Regions from separate parts of the Planococcus lenghuensis genome, predicted to be linked through region 1. Evidence: riboswitches for the same ligand, from Rfam matches in the RefSeq annotation. Region 1 holds a riboswitch; each other region holds the start of a gene.
What was found. Region 1 has a riboswitch for thiamine pyrophosphate ahead of B0X71_RS09680 (YkoF family thiamine/hydroxymethylpyrimidine-binding protein). Riboswitches for the same ligand answer to the same signal wherever they lie in the genome.
Positions count from the first base shown of each region.

Region 2: another riboswitch for thiamine pyrophosphate. It lies ahead of B0X71_RS08255 (3-oxoacyl-ACP reductase); the one in region 1 lies ahead of B0X71_RS09680 (YkoF family thiamine/hydroxymethylpyrimidine-binding protein).
Region 3: another riboswitch for thiamine pyrophosphate. It lies ahead of tenA (thiaminase II); the one in region 1 lies ahead of B0X71_RS09680 (YkoF family thiamine/hydroxymethylpyrimidine-binding protein).

Region 1 covers NZ_CP019640.1:1,878,134-1,885,760, reverse strand. The annotation lists gene B0X71_RS09690 (universal stress protein) at 12-473, shown strand; gene B0X71_RS09685 (hypothetical protein) at 639-1,079, opposite strand; TPP riboswitch at 1,736-1,841, shown strand; gene B0X71_RS09680 (YkoF family thiamine/hydroxymethylpyrimidine-binding protein) at 1,936-2,526, shown strand; gene B0X71_RS09675 (ECF transporter S component) at 2,528-3,109, shown strand; gene B0X71_RS09670 (ABC transporter ATP-binding protein) at 3,096-4,532, shown strand; gene B0X71_RS09665 (energy-coupling factor transporter transmembrane component T family protein) at 4,474-5,268, shown strand; gene B0X71_RS09660 (IS1182 family transposase) at 5,561-7,462, shown strand; gene sstT (serine/threonine transporter SstT) at 7,385-7,627, opposite strand, start outside.
Region 2 covers NZ_CP019640.1:1,624,655-1,632,281, reverse strand. The annotation lists gene dapB (4-hydroxy-tetrahydrodipicolinate reductase) at 1-677, shown strand, start outside; gene dapD (2,3,4,5-tetrahydropyridine-2,6-dicarboxylate N-acetyltransferase) at 680-1,399, shown strand; gene B0X71_RS08275 (M20 metallopeptidase family protein) at 1,449-2,600, shown strand; gene B0X71_RS08270 (alanine racemase) at 2,597-3,646, shown strand; gene lysA (diaminopimelate decarboxylase) at 3,643-4,932, shown strand; gene B0X71_RS08260 (hypothetical protein) at 4,997-5,539, opposite strand; TPP riboswitch at 5,727-5,833, shown strand; gene B0X71_RS08255 (3-oxoacyl-ACP reductase) at 5,917-6,678, shown strand; gene thiW (energy coupling factor transporter S component ThiW) at 6,768-7,256, opposite strand; gene thiE (thiamine phosphate synthase) at 7,253-7,627, opposite strand, start outside.
Region 3 covers NZ_CP019640.1:1,616,288-1,623,914, reverse strand. The annotation lists gene thiD (bifunctional hydroxymethylpyrimidine kinase/phosphomethylpyrimidine kinase) at 1-356, opposite strand, end outside; gene thiM (hydroxyethylthiazole kinase) at 353-1,138, opposite strand; partial or broken gene tenA (thiaminase II) at 1,140-1,823, opposite strand; TPP riboswitch at 1,911-2,017, opposite strand; gene B0X71_RS08225 (hypothetical protein) at 2,156-2,722, opposite strand; gene B0X71_RS08220 (hypothetical protein) at 2,862-3,188, opposite strand; gene B0X71_RS08215 (universal stress protein) at 3,221-3,703, opposite strand; gene parC (DNA topoisomerase IV subunit A) at 3,857-6,283, opposite strand; gene parE (DNA topoisomerase IV subunit B) at 6,280-7,627, opposite strand, start outside.

The DNA of each region.
Region 1 (7,627 bases):
GAGGAATTGAAATGCCATTATCATATGATCGGATCCTGGTTGCGATTGACGGTTCCAAAGAAGCGGAATGGGCGTTTAAAAAAGCGATTGGCTTGGCCGACCGGAATGATGCCGAATTATGTTTAGTGAATATCATTGATACCCGTGCGCTTACGATGGTCGGTAACGCGAACCCGGATTACGCAGAGGGGCTACGTAAATCGAATCAGAAAATGCTGGATGACTATAAACAGCAGGCGGAAGCGGCAGGAATTCAGCGCGTGGACACAGTCGTGGCCGTCGGTTTTCCAAAGACGGCGATTTCCCGGAATGTTGCAAAGAAATTCGACGCCGATTTGATCGTGTGCGGCGCAACCGGCATGGGCCCTATTGAACATTTCCTGCTCGGAAGCGTCTCAGAACATATCGTACGCACCAGCCGATGCGACGTGCTGGTCGTCCGCACCGAAGAGCACGCGGAAGCCAATAGCTGAGATCCAAGATGCCCAAACTGAGGAATCGTCAGTAACGCAGCTGCCTGCGAGATGGAAAACGGGCGGCTGCGCTTCTTGTTCTGAGCTGCGAGACGCGCAATTCACCCGAGTGAACGACAATCAAAACTGCAGGAACTGTTCGTATCCTTCGTTGAAGAAATTGAATTAGTCCTCTTCCACTTTTTCATCATCCCGGTAGACATGCATCTTGTGTTTCGATATCACGTGCAGGTTCTCATAATGATTTTGAAGCAGCCGCTCCGCATATTTGGCTTCCACTTGGCTGATGGCTCGCTCATCACTGTCCGTCAGTCTCATACCTTCTCCTATATAGACGTATTGGTCTCCGTATTCTCCACCTTTATCCAAGTACTGCTTAACAATATAAATGCCTTCATCATCGTAATAACCGTAGTTTCTCGGCGTCAGAAGGTACGATCCTTCAACTTCCCCAAATTTCGTGAGGTCATCCGCCCCCACCATTTCTTCCACTTCGTTTTCGTTCGGCACAGGCTCATACACCCACATGAACCACCCGAACGCCACTATGCCTGCAACAAATAAAACGGGGGCAGCGATCAGCAACAGCAACCATTTCCTTTTCATCTTCTCCCTCTTTTCTTTTCGAACGGGATCACGCATTATTCCTTGGATTGCCAACCCTTTTCTCTACGTTTAGTTTACCGCAAATTTCCATAAAGCCAAAAGTTCTCATGGCATATATGCCAGTAAAGTACCCGGCAAAAATAACTGCTCAATTAAATGCTTCGCCGCGTATCTTTTGAGATTAATGCAATCATGTACATCCAGGTTCTTCTCAAGAGCTCCAGACCTGAAATGCCGATATTAAGTGCCGTTTCCGTCAATGACCTTTAATAGGTCTATTTGGCTGTATAGCCGTTCCGGTAGTTTTATCAATAATCCGTTAACTTAATAGAAAAACCTTAAATCACTGGTACATATCTGCTTTTCGGAATCAAAAAAAGGGTAATTATACGGGTTGTCTTTTTGTTGCCCCTCCTGGTTTTCGCTTGATTTGCCGCTGTCTCGGAAATCCTGTAATAGTCGGAATGCACACGCTAAAAACATGAGGTTGAGAGCACGCCGGGCCGGCTAATCTTTTTCAGTCATTCTCTTCACGTCCCTCCGCTATCACCGATTTTGATTGATCTCTATTCAAGAACCGGTTTACATCCGTTTTTCCCTCCTGTACACTGAAGGTGCCGGAAACATCCGGTACATGACAAAAACTGCATACCGTTTTTCTGCACTGGGGGTGCCCACTTTGGCTGAGATGCGAGCGCGAGCTCCGATCCCTTATGACTCGATCCGGATAATACCGGCGTGAGGAAGTGCAGTGACGTTCCGTACACTTCTTTTTGTTTGATTGCTATGGATACGTGGCTGCATCTTCGCGGATGCGGCCTTTTTTCATGGACTCAAACACAAGGAGGAATTCAAAATGGAACAACAGCACTGCGGCACAAGCCCGATCGTCGGCTTTCGGTTTTCGCTTCATCCGATGAGCGACCGGTTTATCGACATCATCAAAGGGGCTCTTCACGAAACCGATACATCCCGGGTCTGGATGCATACCGATGACGTCTCAACCGTCATCCGGGGCAAGCAGCCACACGTCTTCAATGTCGCTAAAGCCCTTACGCTTCATGCGGCAAAGACCGGTGAACATGTGGCATTGTCCGGCACCTTTTCTGCGGGTTGTCCGGGTGACACGGAAGGCGATGTGTATTTGAAAGCGGATGATGAACTCCAGAACACAGACGACCGGAACCAATATGTCTCTTCGCAGTTCGCGCTCTATCCGATGAATAATCCGGACTACATGGCGATCATTTACCGGGAAGTCGACCGGGCAAAGGCGCGCGGCGTCTTCAACGACTCGATGCATTACGCAAGCGGCATCCATGGCGACATCCATGACGTCTTTGCCTTTTACGAAAAGGCGTTCACGCATGCCCGCTCCAGTCGATTCCCGCATCTCGTCATGACCGTCTCGATGAGCCTCAATAGCCCGTCGCACGGAGGGCAATAATATGCTGAAGTCATGGAAACTGAAAGAAATCATCTTGATGAGTGTCTTCGCCGCTGTGTTCGGCGTGGTTTACTTGCTATTCGTCCATATCGGAAACATCTGGGCCGGGTTCATCGGCCCCATCGCCTACGAGTGGATCTTCGGCATTTGGTTCATTGTCTCGATTCTGTGCGCGTACATCATCCGGAAGCCCGGTGCGGCGCTCGTGTCGGAAACGGTGGCAGCGGCTGTCGAAGTCATGCTTGGCAATGCGATCGGCCCACGGCTCATTCTGTCCGGCATTGTCCAAGGACTCGGCGCAGAAGCGGTATTCGCCGCAACGGGCTATAAGCGGTATCAGACGTGGGTGTTGATGCTGGCCGGTGCCGGGTCCGCCGTGTTCAGCTTCGGCTATGGCTATTTGCTGTCGGGCTATGCGGCACTGGATCCGTCGTTTGTGGCACTCATGTTCACGTTGCGGGTGCTGAGCGGGGCGTTGATCGCCGGACTTGGCGGCAAGTATTTGGCAGATGGTCTGCTGTTGTCCGGTTCTCTCCGCGGTTATGCCATTTCGTATGACAAAAAAGGTGATGCCCGTGTGTGAACCGGTTATTTCATTTGAAAACGTTGCATTCCGCTTTCCGGACGAGGAGCGGAATACATTGCAGGACCTGTCTTTTGAGGTTCATCCCGGGGAGCGGCTCGTCATCAGCGGTGTGAGCGGATCGGGCAAAAGCACGCTCTTGTATTTACTGAACCGGCTGTATCCCGATAACTGCGACGGAGTGCTCACGGGTCACGTTCAGCTGTTCGGGAAACCGGCTGCAACTTACGCGCCCGGCGAGATATGCCGGCAGACAGCGACGGTGCTTCAGGATCCCGATGCGCAGTTCTGCATGCCCACAGTCGAGCAGGAATTGGCATTTACGCTGGAGAACCTGAAGATCGGCCGGACAGAAATGGAGAGCACCATAACTGCTACATTGGAATTAACCGGTCTGACTCCATACCGTCATGCAGTCATTCAAACGTTATCCGGCGGGATGAAACAGCGGGTCGCACTTGCCTGTGCGATCGCCATGCAGCCGGAAGTGCTCGTGCTGGATGAGCCGATCGCCCATCTTGATCCGTACAGCGCACAAGCATTCATTGAGCTGTTGGACAAACTGCAGGACACCCATGGCTGGACCGTGATCGTCGTCGAGCACCGGCTGGAGTTATGGGAAGGGTTCTTTACGCGGGAACTCGTCCTTAACCAGGACGGGGTACTGCAGGCGGACCGGCCGTTTACCGCTCCCTGCTCCCCGCCGTTTCCCGTTAAACGAGCTTCAGCGCTTGATGACATAGCATTAAAAGCACAAGGCGTATCGGTTTCGATCAATGGCATTCGCATACTTCAGGATATCTCGCTCACTGCGGCAGCGGGAGAAATTATGGTGATCGCCGGTCCGAATGGCAGCGGGAAGTCCACGCTGTTAAAAGCTTTATGCGGAATCGTGCGGATCGATTCAGGGAAATTAACAGGGCTCACCGCCGGCTATGTGCCGCAGTCCCCGGAGTATTTGTTCATGACACAGCGGGTGGCGGATGAACTGACTTATTCCGGGTGCTCCACTGCGGAAGAAATCCGGATCATCGCCGACCGGCTCGGTCTTCGGTCCATTTGGGATGCCCATCCGTTCGCGGTCAGCCACGGACAGAAGCGGCGCGTGGCGACCGGGGCGATGATGGCCGATAAACGCCAGGTTCTCCTCATGGATGAGCCGGCAGCGGGCCAGGATGCGGCTGCTCTTTTGGAATTGGCGGCACTCATCACGGAACAGGCCCGCTCCGGCATGACGGTCGTAATTGTGACGCATGACATGGCCTTCGCCGCAGCGGTCGCAGATTCGGTACTGCTCATGAAGGAAGGTCGGCTGTCCCGGAAATTTCTCCCCGCCGAACTATGGCAAGAGCCGGATGTATTGAATGCTTATCATTTGGTATCACCGGAAGGAGCGGCTCGGCGTGCAGCGCATTTTGCATGACATGAACCCGGCGGTGAAATTGGCCATCGTCACAGGTTCCGTCCTCGTCCTGGCGTTGTTCTTCAATCCTTGGACGCCGCTGTTCTTTTTTATCGGCATCGTGGTGATCCAAGCGTTTTTCAGCCGGATTGCCTGGAAACGGTATGTGCTCTTTATGCTGCCGTTCGTCATTACAGCGGCCGGGTATTTGTGGACGACCGTTGTGTTTGCGGCGGATACGGAAGGACCGGTCATCTGGAGCTGGGCCGGCATTGACGTGACGGCCGAACAATGGAGCCGGGCGCTGTCGCTCGCTTTCCGGGTGCTCGCTTTTTCATCGGTATCTTTACTGTTTGCGTTTACGACGGATCCGGTGAAGTTTGCGCTCAGCCTGATGCAACAGCTCAAACTATCACCGAAACTCGCCTACAGCATGCTCGTCGGCTATCAATTCCTGCCGGTGCTCCGGGAGGAATTCATCCAGATCCGCCAGGCCCAGCGGCTCCGCGGTATTGGAACGGAAACCGGGCTACTGCACCGCGTCCGCAACATCCGTCGCGTCTTGATGCCCATGCTGGCTGGCGCAGTGCGAAAAGCGGAACGGACGGCCTTTGCCATGGAAGCCCGGGGATTCACGGGTGAGCCCCGGACCGTTTTCTTTGAGCCGGTTCCGCTCACTCGGACCGATGCAGCGATGGGGATGGTGTTTACTGGTCTGCTTTTGGCAAGCTGCATCGGAGGTGTGAATCTGTCCTGACGTTCAATTAAATACAAGGGGCTGTCCCGAAAGGTCATGAAAAATGACCTCGAGGGGCAGCCCCTTTTTTCTATTCGTAAAGAAGTAGCTGGGGTTCGGCCCGGCGGACGCTTTCCGCGGGCACGGCTTCAGACGCTTCCCTCGCTATACTCGGTCCAGGGTCTTCAGCTCGTGCTGGTCCCGCAGGAGTCGCCGCCGGCCTTCCCGCTAGTCAAGTCATCAATGCATACAAAAATCGTCCGTTTCTGTAAAATGGGAGTTACCACACAACCACTCAGAAAGGACGATTTTTATGCGCAATCCAACGATTGCTTCTACCGATTATACCATGCAACCACCTCTTCCGTCAGGTGAATTACTTGAACACGAAACCGCAGTTTCCACCCAAGGGCGCCGGCCGGCGCCCGCATTCAAACCGTATGATCCGACCCAGGCCTTATCCATTCCTGATATTGGCGCCCTGATTCCCGACCATCATGTGGCTCGTGTGGTGGATCAGTTGGTTGAGGCTTTCCCCGATGAGGTGTTGACCGCCTGCTACCCTGGCGGGGGGCGACCACCCTTCCACCCGAAACTGATGCTCAAAGTTATTCTCTATGCCTATTCCCAAAAAGTTTATTCCTGCCGGGGCATCGCCACGATGCTGCACGAGGATCTTCCGGCGATCTGGCTGGCGGCGATGCAGAAACCGGATTTCCGGACCATCAACCATTTCCGGAGCGTCCGAATGGGAGCGGTCATCGATCAGTTATTCGAGTTCACTGTTTTGGAACTTCACCGGCAAGGGTTTGTCGAGTTTGAGAACTACTTCCTGGACGGGACGAAGATGGAAGCGGACGCCAATAAGTATAGCTTTGTCTTCCGTAAGGCGGTGACGGGGCGGGAAGCGAAACTGAAAATCAGAATTCAGGAAACGCTTCAGGAAATCCAGGAGATTGCCAAGGCGGAGGGATTGGAACTGGGCCAGCTGGCCGAGGAGCCGGCGGCTGCGGAATTGGCTTCAATTGCGAACCAGCTGGAAGACCAAATGGACATCCTGACGGATCTCATTGCTGAGGAAGAGATTGTGGAAAACAGAAAAGGACTCCGCAAACGGCACAGTCTCCTGAAAAAGAAAGTGAAACTGATTCGTGAAAACTTCATTCCTCGCCAAGAAACGTATGCGGAACAGCTCGCCGTCTGTGGAGAGCGCAACAGCTTCTCGAAGACGGACCCGGACGCCACATTCATGCGGATGAAGGAAGATCATATGAAGAATGGCCAGCTGAAACCCGGATACAATATCCAGATGGCGACCGAGAATCAATTTGTACTGTTCTATACCATTCATCAGCGCCCAGGAGATGCTCGCTGCCTGATTCCACATCTGGAAGAGCTGCAGGCATCTGCCCTGCCTATGCCGAAGACCATCGTCGCGGATGCCGGCTATGGAAGCGAAGAGAACTACCTCTACCTGATCGGGGATGAAAAAGAACCGCTTGCCGGCTTCCTGATCCCGTATGGCACCTATCTGAAAGAGCAGACGAAGAAGTTTAAAAACAATGAATGGAACGCGAAAAACTGGACGTATGAAGAAGCGGATGACCGATTCATCTGTCCAAACGGCCGCCGCGTCGTTTTCAAAAAGTATCAGGAGAAGAAAAATGCATCGGGCTTTGTTCAGTCCTATAGAATCTACGAATGTGAAGACTGTACCGGATGTCCGCTGAAAGAATCGTGTACCAAGGCGAAAGGGAACCGTCAGGTTCACTGGAACCCGGTCTACGAGGAATTGAAAATGAAAGCGAAAGAAGCCCTTGAATGTGAGGACCGAAAACTGGTATACGCCCGAAGAAAAATCGAGGTGGAAACCGGTTTCGGCGATATCAAGGGCAATTTGGCGTTCCGCCGGTTCCATCTCCGGGGGCTTCAGAAAGTGCACATCGAATTCGGACTCATCGCCATGGCGCATAATTTTCGGAAAGTGGCCGGTTTCCTCCGGTCACTTTCCGAAAAAGCGAACTTTAAAAAAACAGGGAGAGAACAACCGATTGGTTATTCTCTCCCTGTTTTTAATTTAGGGGGCTTTTTGGACAGCCCCTTGTTTAAACCTTCTATATCATACAGAAACATTTACTCAGCTGTTCGCCAAATCTTCAGCCGGTTCCTCGATGTCAAACGCATGCTGGGTTTCCGGTTCTTCCGCTCCATTTAAGTCCTTCTTGTATTCAGCCGTAGCGGTGAACAGAACATCGGTGGATGAATTCAGCGCCGTCTCGAACGAATCCTGCAGGACGCCAATGATGAAACCGACTCCTACGACTTGCATGGCGATGTCAGCCGGGATGCCGAACAGGCTGGCGGCCAGCGGAATCAGCAG
Region 2 (7,627 bases), 250 kb from region 1:
CAGAAGCGCGCGGCCATGAAATTGCCGGCGTCGTGCTCAGCAGCCCGAAAGACGGCATCTCGTATCCGGTGTTTACACCAGCGGATGAGTTACCGGACGCGGATGCCCTGATCGACTTTTCGCACCCGGCACTCGTCAAAGAATTGCTGGCATCGGACCCGTCCCTCCCGCTCATTATTGCAACCACGGGCGAAAAAGAGGAATTGGTTCGACTCTTGCAGGACAAGGCGGAGACGCAACCGGTGTTCTTTAGTGCGAATATGAGCTACGGCGTACATATCCTGCAAGAGCTCATCCGCTATGCGACACCGCTTCTCGGCAATTTCGATATCGAGCTGACTGAGCGGCATCACAATAAAAAAATCGATGCGCCGAGCGGTACGCTTGTTAAATTATACGATGCCATCAAAGAAACGCGGCAGGACGTGGAACCGGTGTATGACCGCCATGCCCAGGAAGCGAAGCGGACCGACAAGGAGATCGGCATTCATTCGATCCGCGGCGGCACAATCGTCGGTGAACACGAAGTCCTGTATGCCGGGCATGACGAAGTAATTGCGATCCAGCACAAAGCACAGTCGAAAGATATTTTTGCAAACGGAGCCATCGATGTCGCGGAAAAGCTCGTGACGAAACCGAACGGCTACTACACATATTCGAATTTAGGAGTGGATTAATTTTGGTAAAAGAATTTACAGCACAGGAAATCATTCAGTACATCAGTGATTCAGACAAGAAAACCCCATTGAAAATATACGTAAACACCGAATTTGTGAAATCCGACTTCCCTTCAAGCTTCCAGGTATTCGGCAACGAGGGGTCCTTCACGATCTTTGCGGATTTGAAAGACTGGAAGCCGTTCTATGAAGCCAATGAAGCACAGCTGCAGGATCTGGTCATTGAACAAGACCGCCGCAACAGTGCCATCCCGCTTCTCGATGCGACAAACATCAACGCACGGATCGAGCCGGGTGCATTCATCCGGGAACATGCCGTTATCGGCGACAGTGCCGTCATCATGATGGGCGCGACAATCAATATTGGCGCAGTGGTCGGTGAAGGTACGATGATCGATATGAACGCGGTCCTCGGCGGCCGCGCTACGACAGGCAAAAACGTCCATGTCGGCGCAGGTGCCGTGCTTGCAGGCGTCATTGAACCGCCAAGCGCAAAACCGGTTATCATTGAAGATAACGTCCTGATCGGTGCCAACGCAGTCGTTCTTGAAGGCGTAACAGTCGGTGAAGGCGCAGTTGTCGCAGCAGGCTCGATCGTGACAGAAGATGTGCCGGCCGGCGCAGTTGTGGCAGGCGTTCCAGCCCGTGTCATTAAACAGGCGAGTGAAGTGCAGGGCGGGAAAATTGAAATCGTCCAGGCCCTCAGAAAACTGAATCAGTAATCGGCGAAGAGGCGGAATGCCTCTTTTGCCTTTCATGGAGTGATTTTCAATGGATTTACAGGAAACGTTAACAAAACACCGCCGGACGCTGCATCAGATTCCGGAACTCAGCTTTGAAGAATTCAAAACGGCTGCATATATCCGCAACACACTTGATGAGCTCGGCATTCCATATATGACGCCGCTTGAAACAGCAACGGTCGTCTACTTAGAGGGAAATTCAACTACAACGGTCGGTTTCCGGGCGGATATTGACGGATTGCCAATCGCAGAAGAAAATGAGATTTCCTTCAAGTCGGTACATGTCGGCGCCATGCACGCCTGCGGCCATGACGGGCACACGTCGATGCTCTTGACTTTTGCCGAGCGCTGTCAGGCATTGCAGCAATCCGGCAGCCTGCCGCATAATGTGCTTCTGTTGTTTCAGCCATCAGAAGAAGCGAATGCGGGCGCGGGCCGGCTCGTCCGGGAGTTTCCATTCGCTGACTACAATCCGGCTGCGATTTTCGGTCTCCACTTGATGCCGGATAATCCGGCAGGCACGCTGTTGACAAAAAATGGTCCGCTGACTGCAAGTGCGACTGAATACCGCATCCACATTGATGGCAAGTCGGCTCATGTGGCAAATAAAGAAACCGGTGCGAATGCGCTTGGTGCATTGAACGCCATCGTCAGTCAGATCCAGCAGCTCCAGCATTTCTTTCTGAGCGGCTTGAATCAGAACATCGTGCATATCGGTAAAATGCAGGCCGGTGAAGCGATCAACACGGTTCCATCAAACGCTTACCTGGAAGGAACCATCCGAACGTATGAACTTGGTGATCTCAAAACTGTTCAGGAGAAACTGCAGGCCATCGCAGCCGGAACCGATGCCTTATTCGGTACGTCAACGCGCGTGGAGTTCGCAGAAGGCTACCCGCCGGTTGTGAACGATCCTTCCCTGCTGCCGTTTGTAACGGAATGCGCGGCGGAAGCAGGTCTTGATGTGGTGTTGAAAGACAAACCGTATTTATTCGGTGAAGACTTCTCCTTTTACCGGGATGCAGCCGTTACGCATTTCGCCTTCCTTGGGGTGCAGGACAAAGGGCAGGGCTATACGAGCGGCCTTCATACCGCCCGCTTCAATTTCGACGAGACGAGCCTCACTTATGGCGTCCGTTTCTACGAAACCATCCTTCAGAAGTTTGGTGAAACCCAATGACAGCGACACTCACCATCAATCAGACCAATTTATACGATCAGGCCCGGCAACTGCAGGGGCAGACGGATGTGCTCGCTGTCGTAAAAAACAACGCGTACAACGTCGGCCTGGATTTGGCCTTCCGGACGTTCTATAAAGCGGGCATCCGGGCGTTCGCCACCACCTCATTAAAAGAAGCGGTGGAACTTCGGCAGCTCGATGACCACATTGCCATTTTCCTGATGAACCCGTCGACTGATTTCGATAAACTCCGGGAAAACCGGATTGCGATGACTCTCCCTTCCCTGCCGTTCTTCCGGGAACACGAACAGGATTTGCAGGGCATCGATGTCCATCTCGAGTACAAGAACCTGCTCCGCCGCTCCGGCTTTGACCGGGCGGACGAGATGTTTGAAGTGCTGGAAGCGGGAACTGTCAACGTAACCGGTGTCTGGACCCATTTTGCATTCGCTGATGAGATCGGGTCGGCCGAGTACGAGAAGGAAAAACAGGACTGGCTCGATTTGCTGGAATCGATTCGAGCTGAAGCGCGCGGCCTCCGGTTCATCCATGCCCAAAACAGCGCGTCGTTTGTTCGGGATGGATTGTTTCCGGGCCATACCCACGCCCGCCTCGGCATATTATTATATGGCTCCCGGCCGTACAGCGGATTGCCGGAAAGTCTGGCTCCCGCTGTCGTATCCGTCAGCGCGAATATCATTCAGACCATCCGGCTGAAAGCGGGCGAAAGCTCCGGCTATTCGAGCGCTTTCCGTGCAGAGAAAGACTGCGTTGTCGCCATCGCGGATATCGGTTACGGTGACGGCGTGCTCCGGACGCGCGCCAAGCATGAAGTGCTGATCAACGGCCGCCGTTACCCGATCGGCGCTCTGATGATGAGTCATTTGCTTGTTGTCGTTGATGAGGACGTGCAGCCTGGTGACACCGTGTATCTGTATAACGATGTGCTGCGGGTGGATCATTACACATTCCTTGGTGTCGGGGCGAATTCTGAACAGATGAGTGCCTTGAACCATAATTCGCTCACAAAGGAGATTTTGGCATGAATTTAACGAGAAATGAACGAGGTGAACTGACCATACGCGGTGTTTCTTTGCCGTCTTTGGCTGATGCGTATGGCACACCGCTTTTTGTTTACGATGAAGATGAAATCCGCAGCCAGTGCCGCCGTTTTCATGACTCGCTCTCAACAAGCGGATTGGATTACACTGTTTCATACGCCAGTAAAGCGTTCAGTTCCGTCCAGCTTTTCCGGCTGATGAATGAAGAAGCCATGGGGCTTGATGTCGTCAGTGAAGGCGAGTTGTATACGGCGCTTGCGTCCGGATTTCCGGCGGACCGCATCCACTTCCATGGCAATAACAAAACCGAAGCGGAAATCCGCTATGCGCTGGATGCCGGCATCGAGTACTTCGTCATTGATTCGATCGGGGAAATCGAGCGGATCGATGCGCTTGCAGATCGCGATGTCGAAGTGCTTGTCCGTATCAATCCGGGTGTTGAAGCTCATACACACGAATTCATCCAGACCGGCCAGGAAGATAGTAAATTCGGCTTAAGCATTGAGAAAGGGCTGGCACTGGACGGCATAAGCCGCATCCAGGCAGCAGAGCACCTCGTATTCAAAGGCGTCCATTTCCACATCGGTTCACAGATTTACGACCCGAACGGCATGATTACGACGATCGATAAAGTGCTGCGCTGGCTGCATGAAAACAACATCCAGGCAGATGTCCTTAATGCCGGCGGCGGCTTCTCCATCCGCTACACGGATGAAGATATCAGCTATCCGATTGAAGATGGCGTAACCCGCATTACAGAAACTGTGAAAAACGTGTGTGCTGAACTGGATTATCCGGTGCCGCACCTGTCGCTTGAGCCCGGCCGTTCCATTGTCGGTGAAGCAGGCTTGACGTTGTACCGCGTCGGGACGGTGAAAGACATTCCCGACGTCAACACGTATGTATCCATTGACGGCGGCATGAGCGATCATATCCGCACTGCGCTGTATGATGCAAAATATACATTGCAGCTTGCCAATCGCGAGCCGGAAGGCAAAGAAATTACAACCACAGTGGCCGGCAAGTTGTGCGAATCCGGCGATTTGATCGCAAAAGGCATTGAACTGCCGCCGGTCGAGCCAGGGGATCTGCTTGCGGTTCTGTCGACAGGCGCTTACCATTACTCGATGGCGTCGAATTACAACCAGATGCTGAAACCGGCTATCGTGTTTGTGAGCGGCAATGATCACCGGCTCGTCATCCGCCGGCAGTCGCTTGAAGATTTGCTTGTGAATGAAGTGACGGACGATCAATTGGGAAAAACGAAGTGAACGGGCAAAAATGGCTCTGCGAATTGCAGGGCCATTTTTCATTTTACGCATGAATTTAGGCGGACTATGCGTAACCCCCCTCTGCTTCCGGCAATTCTTCATATGCCTCTTTTTCCTCGATCAGATCAACGATGAATTTTCGCAGATTGAGCAGTTCCTGTGCGTCCTCTGTCAGTTCACAATACTTTTGGGAGACTTCATGCGTGATGATTTCACCGAGCGCCTGAATCTTCCAGATATCCACTTCATGTGGTGTGTGGATGCATCCGGCATCCGGGACGAGTTCTTTTGGGGCCATCGCGTTGATTTTCTGCATTTTTTCATACACCAGCTTCATTTCTTCGTCGGACAACTTAATGTCTGCCGAAGCCGTTCCGTTGGTAATTAAATCCTTCGTGACCGTATCGTCGAACGTATCCACTTCGTTCTTACTGGTAATGCCATACCGAATAGAAAAATCAAAGTCCTCCGGCATTTCTGCAGGCATAGCAGTTATCGTTTCTGCCGGTTCATCAGCAGGTTCAGTTTCCGGTTCATTCATCGTTCCTTCTGTTGTACCGCACCCGATAAGCAGCAGCAACAGCAGCGATAAGACAATTAATTTCATTTTCTTGTCTCCCTTTCAAGTTTCAATGATTTCCAGCAAATTCCCTGTTATTGATATAGTAGTCGGTTATAAGAGGAAAAGGTTTCAAAAAATTAATCCGGGAGAAAGGTTGGCGGAGGGCATTAGAGGACAATTTGTCGTTTCGCCTGCAGTGTGCTACGCTTGAAAAGAACATAACCGAATACGAATCGCCCACTGGGGGAGCCGCATGAAAAACGGCTGAGACGAGCAGAGCTCGGACCCTTTGAACCTGATCTGGATCATACCAGCGGAGGGAAGTGGCGGATCTTGCTCTCTTTTTAATGGATTGCACACGCCGCTTCCCTTCCCGGGGGAGCGGCGTTTTTGTATACCAACCAATAAAGGGGAGAACATTCATGGAAATTAAAGACCAAGTCATACTGGTAACCGGCGCCAGCAGAGGACTGGGAGCAGCAATCGCAAAAGCCTTCGGACGTGAAGGTGCCAAAGTGGTCGTCAACTTTTACAAAAGCGAACAAAAAGCACAGCAGGTCGTCCAGGATATCGGCGATCACGCTGTTGCAATCCAAGCGGATGTCACCGACAAAGAAGCCGTGCTGAGGCTGTTTGAACAAGCGGAACAACATTTCAACCAATCTGTCACCACCGTTGTCAATAACGCGTTAATCAATTTTACATTCGATGCGGTAAACCGGAAGAATGCCGGGCAGATCCAGTGGGAAGATTATCAAACCCAGCTGGACGGCAGTGTAAAAGCTTCTTTGTATACCACACAAGCTGCAGTTGAAGGTATGTCCCGGCTCAATTTCGGTCGAATTATTACAATCGGGACGAACTTGGTCCAAAACCCCGTTGTGCCTTATCATGACTACAACACCAGCAAAGCGGCATTGATTGGCTTTACCCGGACAATGGCAAACGAATTGGGCGCAAACGGTATTACCGTCAACATGGTATCCGGCGGGCTGCTCCAAAAAACGGATGCCAGTGCTGCCACTCCGGACGATGTCTTCGATCTGATCAGCGCGAGCACCCCGTTAAAGCGTGTGACGACTCCTGAGGAAATGGCGGATGCTGTGTTGTTTTTCTCATCCCCCTGGAGCCGGGCGGTCACCGGGCAGAACCTCATTGTCGACGGCGGTCTCGTGATGCATTGACCGCTACTAAAAGAAAGACTCCGGCACTACTGCCGGAGTCTTTCTTATGTCTTCTTATTTTGAAGTATCCCGACTCCTACTCGAATTTCTTAATAAAGCAATTGAGTCGCTTTGGATTTCATTAGTCTCGAAACAAGGATAACACCGAGCACTGCACCGCTTATACTCGACACAAGGAACGGTGGCATGAAAAAGAAAGCGGCCGCTTCTGTTCCCATCAAAATCCGGGCATACGGAACAGCAATCAGCGAGGCGATAATCCCGGTGCCGATAATTTCGCCAACTGCAGCCAGCCACAATTTCCCGAACTTCAAATACAGGATGCCCGCAAGAAATGCCCCGATCATGCCTCCTGGAAACGCAAGCAATGAACCTGTTCCGGTCATGACTCGGACCACACCGGTCAGAAAAGCGATCAAAACCGCCGGACCCGGTCCGAACAGAACCGCTGCCATGACATTGATGGCATGCTGAATCGGATAAGCGCGGGCGATACCTGCTGGAAACGAAATAAACGCCGAGCCCGCAACGGCGATAGCGACAAACATGGCCATCAGTACCATCTGCTTTGTCTTCATAATTGAGGAGCTCCTTTGTATGCTTCCTTAAAGAGGTTCACTTGACCTCGTACATCTTCCGCTCCTGCAAGAGATGAAATGACCGCTACACTTTCCGCGCCCGCCTGATAGACGGCGCTGGCATTTTCCGGTTTAATTCCGCCGATGCCGACAATTGATAGCGCAGGAAACGCTTTTTTAACAGCCACAATCCCCACAATGCCTGCAGGCGGTTTCGCATCATCTTTGGAACGGGTGCCATAGACGGGCCCCATTCCGACATAATCTGCTCCATCAGCTACCGCCCGCTTCGCTTCTTCGACTGAATGAACCGAAACTCCAAGAATTTTATCCTTTCCGATCCGGCTCTGAACCGATGCACAGTCCAAGTC
Region 3 (7,627 bases), 260 kb from region 1:
TGCAGAAGCGAAGCTCCGCCTTTCGCAATCATGACCGGATCCACGACGACGTTTTTCCATCCGTAGCGCTGAATCCCTTTTCCTGTCGCTTCAATGATCTCTGCATCAAACAGCATGCCGGTTTTCAGAGCGGCAATCTGAAAATCCGTCCCGATGGCATCGAGCTGTTTTTCCACGGCTTCTCTTGTCATCGGATAAATCCCATGGACACCACGTGTATTCTGGGCGGTTACAGCTGTCAGAACTGATGTGGAATAAACCCCGAGTTCCTGAAACGTTTTGATATCCGCCTGAATGCCGGCGCCGCCGCCTGAATCTGAGCCGGCAATCGTCAGCACTTGTTTCATCATACTCATAAAGCCCCATCCTCCATTCGGTTAAGCTCATCAATATCGCTTTGTCTGACAGATGATAATGCATCAAGGAAAGCAGTTTGGAAACTGCCTGGCCCTTTCACATGCTGAGCTGCTTTCTCTCCGGCAAGTCCGTAAAACCGGAGTGCTTCTGCAGCCGCAGCAAGCGGGCGATCCGGTGACACTGCCGAGAATGCCGCAACCACAGCACTCAGCAGACACCCCATGCCCGTAACGGAAGTCATGATCGGATCACCGGATGCGTTTTCGATAACAGTGTCCCCGTCTGTCACCACATCGGTTTTTCCGGTGACAGCCACGATTACTGAAAGCTTTTTCGCCGAGCTTCGCGCAAGTTGGGTTATATCTGCTTCCCCTGCTCCGGCATCCACTCCTTTTGATTGCCAATCTGCCCCCATAATCGCAGCAAGCTCACCGGCGTTGCAGCGAAGGACGCTGACTTCAACTTCCTCCAGTATCCGCTTCACCGTTGACAGGCGATACGGCGTGGCTCCGGCTCCGACCGGATCCAAAATAACCGGAACTCCTTTTTTGTTTGCCGCTTTTCCGGCAATCAACATGCTTGTCACAGTTGTTTCATTCAATGTGCCGATGTTAAGTGAAACCGCTCCGGCGAGAGCCGCAAGATCCGCTGCTTCTTCCGGTGCTTCTCCCATGATTGGGGAAGCTCCGAGTGATAGAAGCCCGTTCGCCTGGAAATTTGAGACGACATGATTTGTAAGGCAGTGAATAATCGGCTTTTCGGCTCTGATTTGTGTCAGCATGTTACACACCCGCTTCTTTTTTGGTTTTTAGCGCCCAATTTTCCATTGTCCACGCCTGTTCCCAGAAATTCCATTCGTAATAGCTGCTCCGTCGGAAGCGCTCTTTCAATTCTTGTCGACGCTGTTCCGGCAAATCTTCTGCAAGGGAATTCATCCGATTAATTTGTTCATTCACCAATTCGCCGAACCATTCGGAACTGTAAGTCCCGATTCATTTCTCGAAAATCGGATGGTCGGGTTGTGCTCCCTTCAGGCGTTCGCCGGCTTCGTGATAGAGCCAATAGCAAGGTAGAATTGCAGCCAGCACGTCAGCAAGATCCCCTTCCGCCGAAACATGCATGTGATTTACATAGGCATATGCGCTCGGCGACGGTTCAAATGCGGCCCAGTCAGCTTCTGTCACACCAAGTAACGCCATGAATGATTCATGCAGCGCCATTTCTGCCGCACATGTCTGTTCTGCATGATGAGCGAAACTTCTCGTCGTTTCCAAGTCTTTCGCTTTTGCAGCTCCGAGTGCCTGCACTTTCGCAAAATGGGATAAGTAATACGCATCCTGCATCACATAGAACCGAAACACATCCAATGGCAGCGACCCTTCCGCGATTCCCTTTACGAATGGATGATTAAAGCTCGCTTCCCATAGCGCATCATTTTCCAACCGGATTTCCTCACAAAAAGTCATCTTTTCCATCTCCTTTTCTGCAAATAAAAAACACCGCTTTCCAGTAAAGGAAAGCGGCGTCTGCAATTCAGCTGAGATGAAAAATAAGCGTGCATTCGCCCACTTCCCTCCGCTGGTATGATCCAGATCAGGTTCAAAGGGTCCAGGCTCTGCCCGTCTCAGCCGTTTTTCATACGGCTCCCCTAGTGGATTGCGATATTTTGTTGTCGGAATCACTATACCATAAAAGCGAAACTTTCTCAAAAATGCTTAAACAGAACTTGCAGTTTACCGGAACAGCCATCAATAGCCGCCATGATATCCTTGAATTTCTGCTCTGAAAGCATGCTTGGTCAGCTGACCCACAGCATTTCCGTTTGCTCGACTGACCAAGTACTTTCCCGTTCCTTCAATTCCATTCGAAGTCCGATCGCACCGAGACCGCCTTTAAATTTTGTTCCTTCCATGATGGCCTCCGTCTTGCTGGTAAACCGAACGTCTTCAATCGTCAGGAGAATGCCATCAATGGTCATTGTCTCTTCATCCATCATTCCTTCCTGTTCAATTGTCTGCATGTCGCCTTCCCGGGTCTCCACCCCATAGGTATCTTCGAAATATACCAGGACCTCTGCGATCACTTCTGGCCCTGGCTTTTCCCCACTCTCTTCAGCAGTTTGTGGTTCTGTCGCCGCATTCCCCGTAGGCCCGCCGTCAGCTGCAGGCAGCTCCTCGAAATCAATGATCAAATACTCCATCCCTTCATTGAGCCCCGAATCTTCGGCCAGGAGGGTCTCAAATGCGGCGATATAGAATTCCGCCATTTCCTGTCTATTTTCTGCTTGCGGGCTCTCTGCTTGCCCGCAGGCAGAAAGACTGATTGTTATGATAATGAATGCCGATTGAATGATAGTATTCTTCATGTCCAGCCTCCGGATCAGTTGACTTAAATTCATTATATGTATTTACGACCAGTCTAACGTTATCAAGCAAAAAAGCACCGTCATCCGGTGCTCTTTGCCCAATTCTCTGCCGTATTTTGATCAGCGCTTTTACTGCGGATCACTCATCTTGTCCGGCTTCGATCATCAGGAATGTGGCCGTGATGATATGCATGATCATGCCTATGAGAGGAATCCAGCCAACAGCCGATGCGATAATGCCCAATATATGGCCCGTTCTTTTGCGGCCTGCTTGGATGGTCAGGATTAAGGCAACAATATGAAAAGCCAGCATGATGAGCAGTGGCATCCAATTCAAACTAATGATGAATAATCCGCCAATAATCGGGATACCTAGCGCCGCTTCCAGTCCGCCTCCGACCCATTTCAACACCCGGGTTTCGCTTGTAGGAATCGGTTTATGTTCAGGAACTTTTGCCAGTTTCATGCGCTCGCCTCCATGTAGGGAAATGCGTTTCTTCAGGCTTCCGCGGCTGCTTCATCGATTTCTTCTTCTGTCCGGACAACCAGCACATCACATGCACTCATCCTTGCGATCGACTGGGAGACACTGCCCATGATAAACCGTTCCACCCGGTTCAGCCCGCTGGCACCACAAATGATCAGATCTGCGTCAATTTTCCGGGCCACCCCGCGTGGAATCGTAACTCGTGGAGAACCGCGCTCAATAATGATCTCCACCGGCTTCACACCCGCCGCTTCCGCTTCTGCTTTATAGCGGTTCAACAGCTTTTCTGCCGCCTTTCTCGCTTGCTGTTCGCCTCCCCTCATGACAGAACTGTCATACATTTTATTCCCTTGGAACAAACGGGCATCCAAAATGTTGACTATGAACAAAGCAGCCCGGTTCCGCTGGGCAATACCAATGGATTTTTGAAACGCCCATTCCGCTTCTTTTGAGCCATCGACAGCAACAAGAATCCGATCATACTGTAGGATCATGGTCTTGTATCTCCTCTCGATCATTTACTTTTTATTATTCGACCTGCTTCTCCAAAGTTCCTGCATTGCCATTGCATCATTTCGGGACTAGATTCTTGCATACAAAAAAGCACCGCCCGCAGGCGATGCTTTTCATTTGTTTCCTATATTGTTTTATTCCGGCTGTTCCACACGATAAACAGTGACCGCCCGGCCATCCGTTTTCTCATCAAGCAGGAACGAACCATTGGAATACCGGTCTGCCGCTTTCAGTTTCTTAATACTGACCGGAATCCGGTGCCCTTTTTCGGTTTCAATGATAATTTCTTCCGTACCCTGTACTCCGATGACGCCTGCCACACTATGGGGATTGGACTTCACTTCCCGCAACATGACCAGCCCCCGTTTGGCACGGGTGCCTGTTTCAAATTCAGATGGCTTCATTTTCTTCACAGCCCCGCGTTGGGTGAGGAGGAGCAATTCAAAGTCTGGCCCTTCTTTGATCAGGAGAGCAGATACGGTCTCATCGCCATCTTTCAAGTTGATGCCTTTTACGCCCGCTGTCCTAAGTCCCGTCACCGGCACTTCCTCCATCTGGAATCGCACGCCGTATCCGAACCGGGTCGCCATGAAGAATTCCGGTTCATCCGTGTGGAGTGCTGCAAAAATCATGCGATCATCTTTCTTCAAATTCATCGTCTTGATCGGCTTCGAATAACGCTGCATCTGATAATCTTTCAGTGCCGATTGTTTCACGAGACCATTCGCGGAAGCTGTTACAATCGTTGCTTCCTCTTCAAATGATTTAACGGGCAGCACTGACAGAACGGCTTCCTCGTCGTCAAGCGGGACAATGCTCGATAAATGCTGGCCGAGATCTTTCCAGCGGATATCCGGCAATTCGTGAACCGGCTGGTAGACAAAATTCCCGGCTGTCGTGAAGATGAGGAGCGTATCCTGTGTATTCAAATTGCCTTCGAACAGCAGCATATCACTTTCTTTCATCGCGAACTCCTGGCCATTGGATGCTGCATGCGAGCGCAGGCTCGTCCGTTTGACGTAACCATCTTTCGTGACGGTCACGATCACTTCCTCGCTTGGCACGAGCAATTCTTTCGTGATTTTCAGTTCTTCGATCTTCTCTTCGATGACCGACCGGCGCGGCTCTGCAAATTGCTTCCGGACAGCGGTCAGTTCTTTCTTAATCACTTTGTTTAATTTTTTAGGGCTCGTCAGGATACCGGTCAACTCTTCAATTTTTTTGCGCAGTTCCTGCTCTTCTTTCTGAAGTTCCGAGATATCGGTATTCGTCAGGCGGTAAAGCTGAAGCGATACGATTGCTTCCGCTTGTGCTTCCGTGAACTTATACGCTTCTTTTAAATTGGTTTTTGCATCCCGCTTATCCGTCGATGCCCGGATCGTCTTGATCACTTTGTCGAGAATTGACAAGGCTTTCATGAGCCCTTCGACAATATGAAGCCGGTCATTCGCTTTCTGCAAATCGAATTCAGACCGCTTTGTGATCACTTCTTTTTGATGGTCGATATACGCATCCAGCAGTTTCGGCAAGGTCATCACCGTCGGCCGGCGCTTGTAAATCGCAACCATATTAAAGTTGTAGCTGATCTGCAGATCGGTATTCTTGTACAGGTAATTCAACACACCGGTTGCATCGATGTCTTTTTTCAGCTCAATGACCATGCGGAGACCCGTTCGGTCTGATTCATCCCGCACATCCGCGATGCCTTCCAGCTTCCGGTCAAACCGGAGGTCGTCAATCTTTTTGACAAGGTTTGCTTTATTCACTTCATACGGAATTTCCGTAATGACAATCTGTTCCTTGCCGCCTTTCAGGCTTTCAGTTCCCGATTTGGCCCGAACAACGATCCGGCCCTTACCGGTTTCGTATGCCTGGCGAATGCCGTCGGTCCCTTGAATGGTGCCCCCGGTCGGAAAGTCCGGCCCTTTCAGTACGGTCATCAGTTCCTCGACCGTCGCATCCGATTTATCCATGCGCATCAGCACGGCATCGAGCACTTCGTGGAGGGCGTGCGGCGGAATATCCGTCGCATACCCCGCGGAAATACCTGTCGATCCGTTGACGAGAAGACTCGGGAATTTCGCCGGCAGAACCGTCGGCTCGTTCTCGGTGTCATCGAAATTCGGAATAAAATCCACGGTCCGTTTATCGATGTCCCGCAGCATTTCAGATGCAATGGCTGACAATCGGGCTTCTGTATAACGCATCGCTGCCGGCGGATCGCCATCCATTGAACCGTTGTTACCATGCATTTCAACCAGCATGTGCCGGACTTTCCAATCCTGGCTCATCCGGACCATCGCCTCGTATACCGAGCTGTCACCGTGCGGATGATAGTTACCGATGACGTTTCCGACGGTTTTCGCCGATTTCCGGAACCCTTTATCGTTTGTGTTGCCTTCCCGGAACATCGCATACAGAATGCGTCGCTGTACCGGTTTCAGGCCGTCGCGTGCATCCGGCAGCGCCCGGTCCTGAATAATGTATTTTGAATAGCGGCCGAAGCGGTCGCCGATCACTTCCTCCAGAGGAAGGTCCTGAAACTTTTCGAGCTGCGTCAAATCACTTCCTCCTCTTCATGAATCAAATCGTTTTCCAGAATGTTGTTATCGTCTTCAAGACCAAAGTCCACATGGCTTTCGATCCATTTGCGGCGCGGTTCCACTTTATCGCCCATCAATGTTGTGATATGACGCTCTGCACGCGCGCCGTCTTCGATCGTCACGCGGATCAACGTGCGCGTTTCCGGATTCATCGTCGTCTCCCACAGCTGGTCAGCGTTCATCTCGCCAAGTCCTTTATAGCGTTGAATTCCATAGCCTTTGCCGATTTTTTTGATGGCGGCATCCAGCTCGTTTTCTGTCCAAGCATATTCGATCACTTCTTTTTTGCCGGCGCCTTTGGAGACTTTATACAGCGGCGGAAGTGCGATATAGACTTTCCCGGCATCGATCAGCGGTTTCATGTAGCGGTAGAAGAATGTCAGGAGAAGCACTTGGATATGCGCGCCATCCGTGTCGGCATCCGTCATGATGACGACTTTGTTATAGGCGATGTCATCCACCGCGAACTCAGACGCCACACCGCCGCCGATTGCGTGAATGATCGTGGAAATTTCTTCATTTTTCATGATATCTTCAAGTTTCGCTTTTTCCGTGTTGACGACTTTCCCGCGGAGCGGCAAAATCGCCTGGAAGCTGCGGTCGCGCCCTTGTTTGGCAGATCCGCCGGCCGAATCCCCTTCCACGAGATACAATTCATTTTTCTTTGCATTGCGGGACTGGGCCGGTGTCAGTTTACCGGAAAGCAGCGTATCGGACTTTTTGCGTTTCTTGCCGTTCCGTGCATCTTCCCGCGCTTTTCGGGCTGCAAGCCGCGCCTGCGATGCCCGGATGGCTTTCCGGACGAGCGATGCGCTGAGTTCCGCGTTTTCTTCGAGGAAGTACATCAGCTTTTCCGATACGACCGCATCGACCGCGCTTCGCGCTTCACTTGTGCCAAGCTTGCCTTTTGTTTGTCCTTCAAATTGCAGCAATTCTTCCGGAATCCGGACGGATACGATCGCCGCCAGGCCTTCCCGGATATCCGAGCCATCCAGGTTTTTATCTTTTTCTTTCAGCAAGTTGATCTTTCTTGCGTAATCGTTGAATACCCGGGTCATCGCCGCTTTTGCGCCTGTCTCGTGCGTCCCGCCGTCCCGCGTCCGCACGTTATTGACGAACGACAGAATCGTCTCCGAATAGCCGTCATTGAACTGGAACGCAAATTCCACTTCAATGCTCTGCTGTTCCCCTTCAATGTATCCCACTTTATGGAGCACATCTTTCTCTTCATTCAAGTACCGGACAAATGCTTCAATACCGGTTTCGAACAGGAACGTCTCCTCTTCGGCTGTGCGCTCGTCT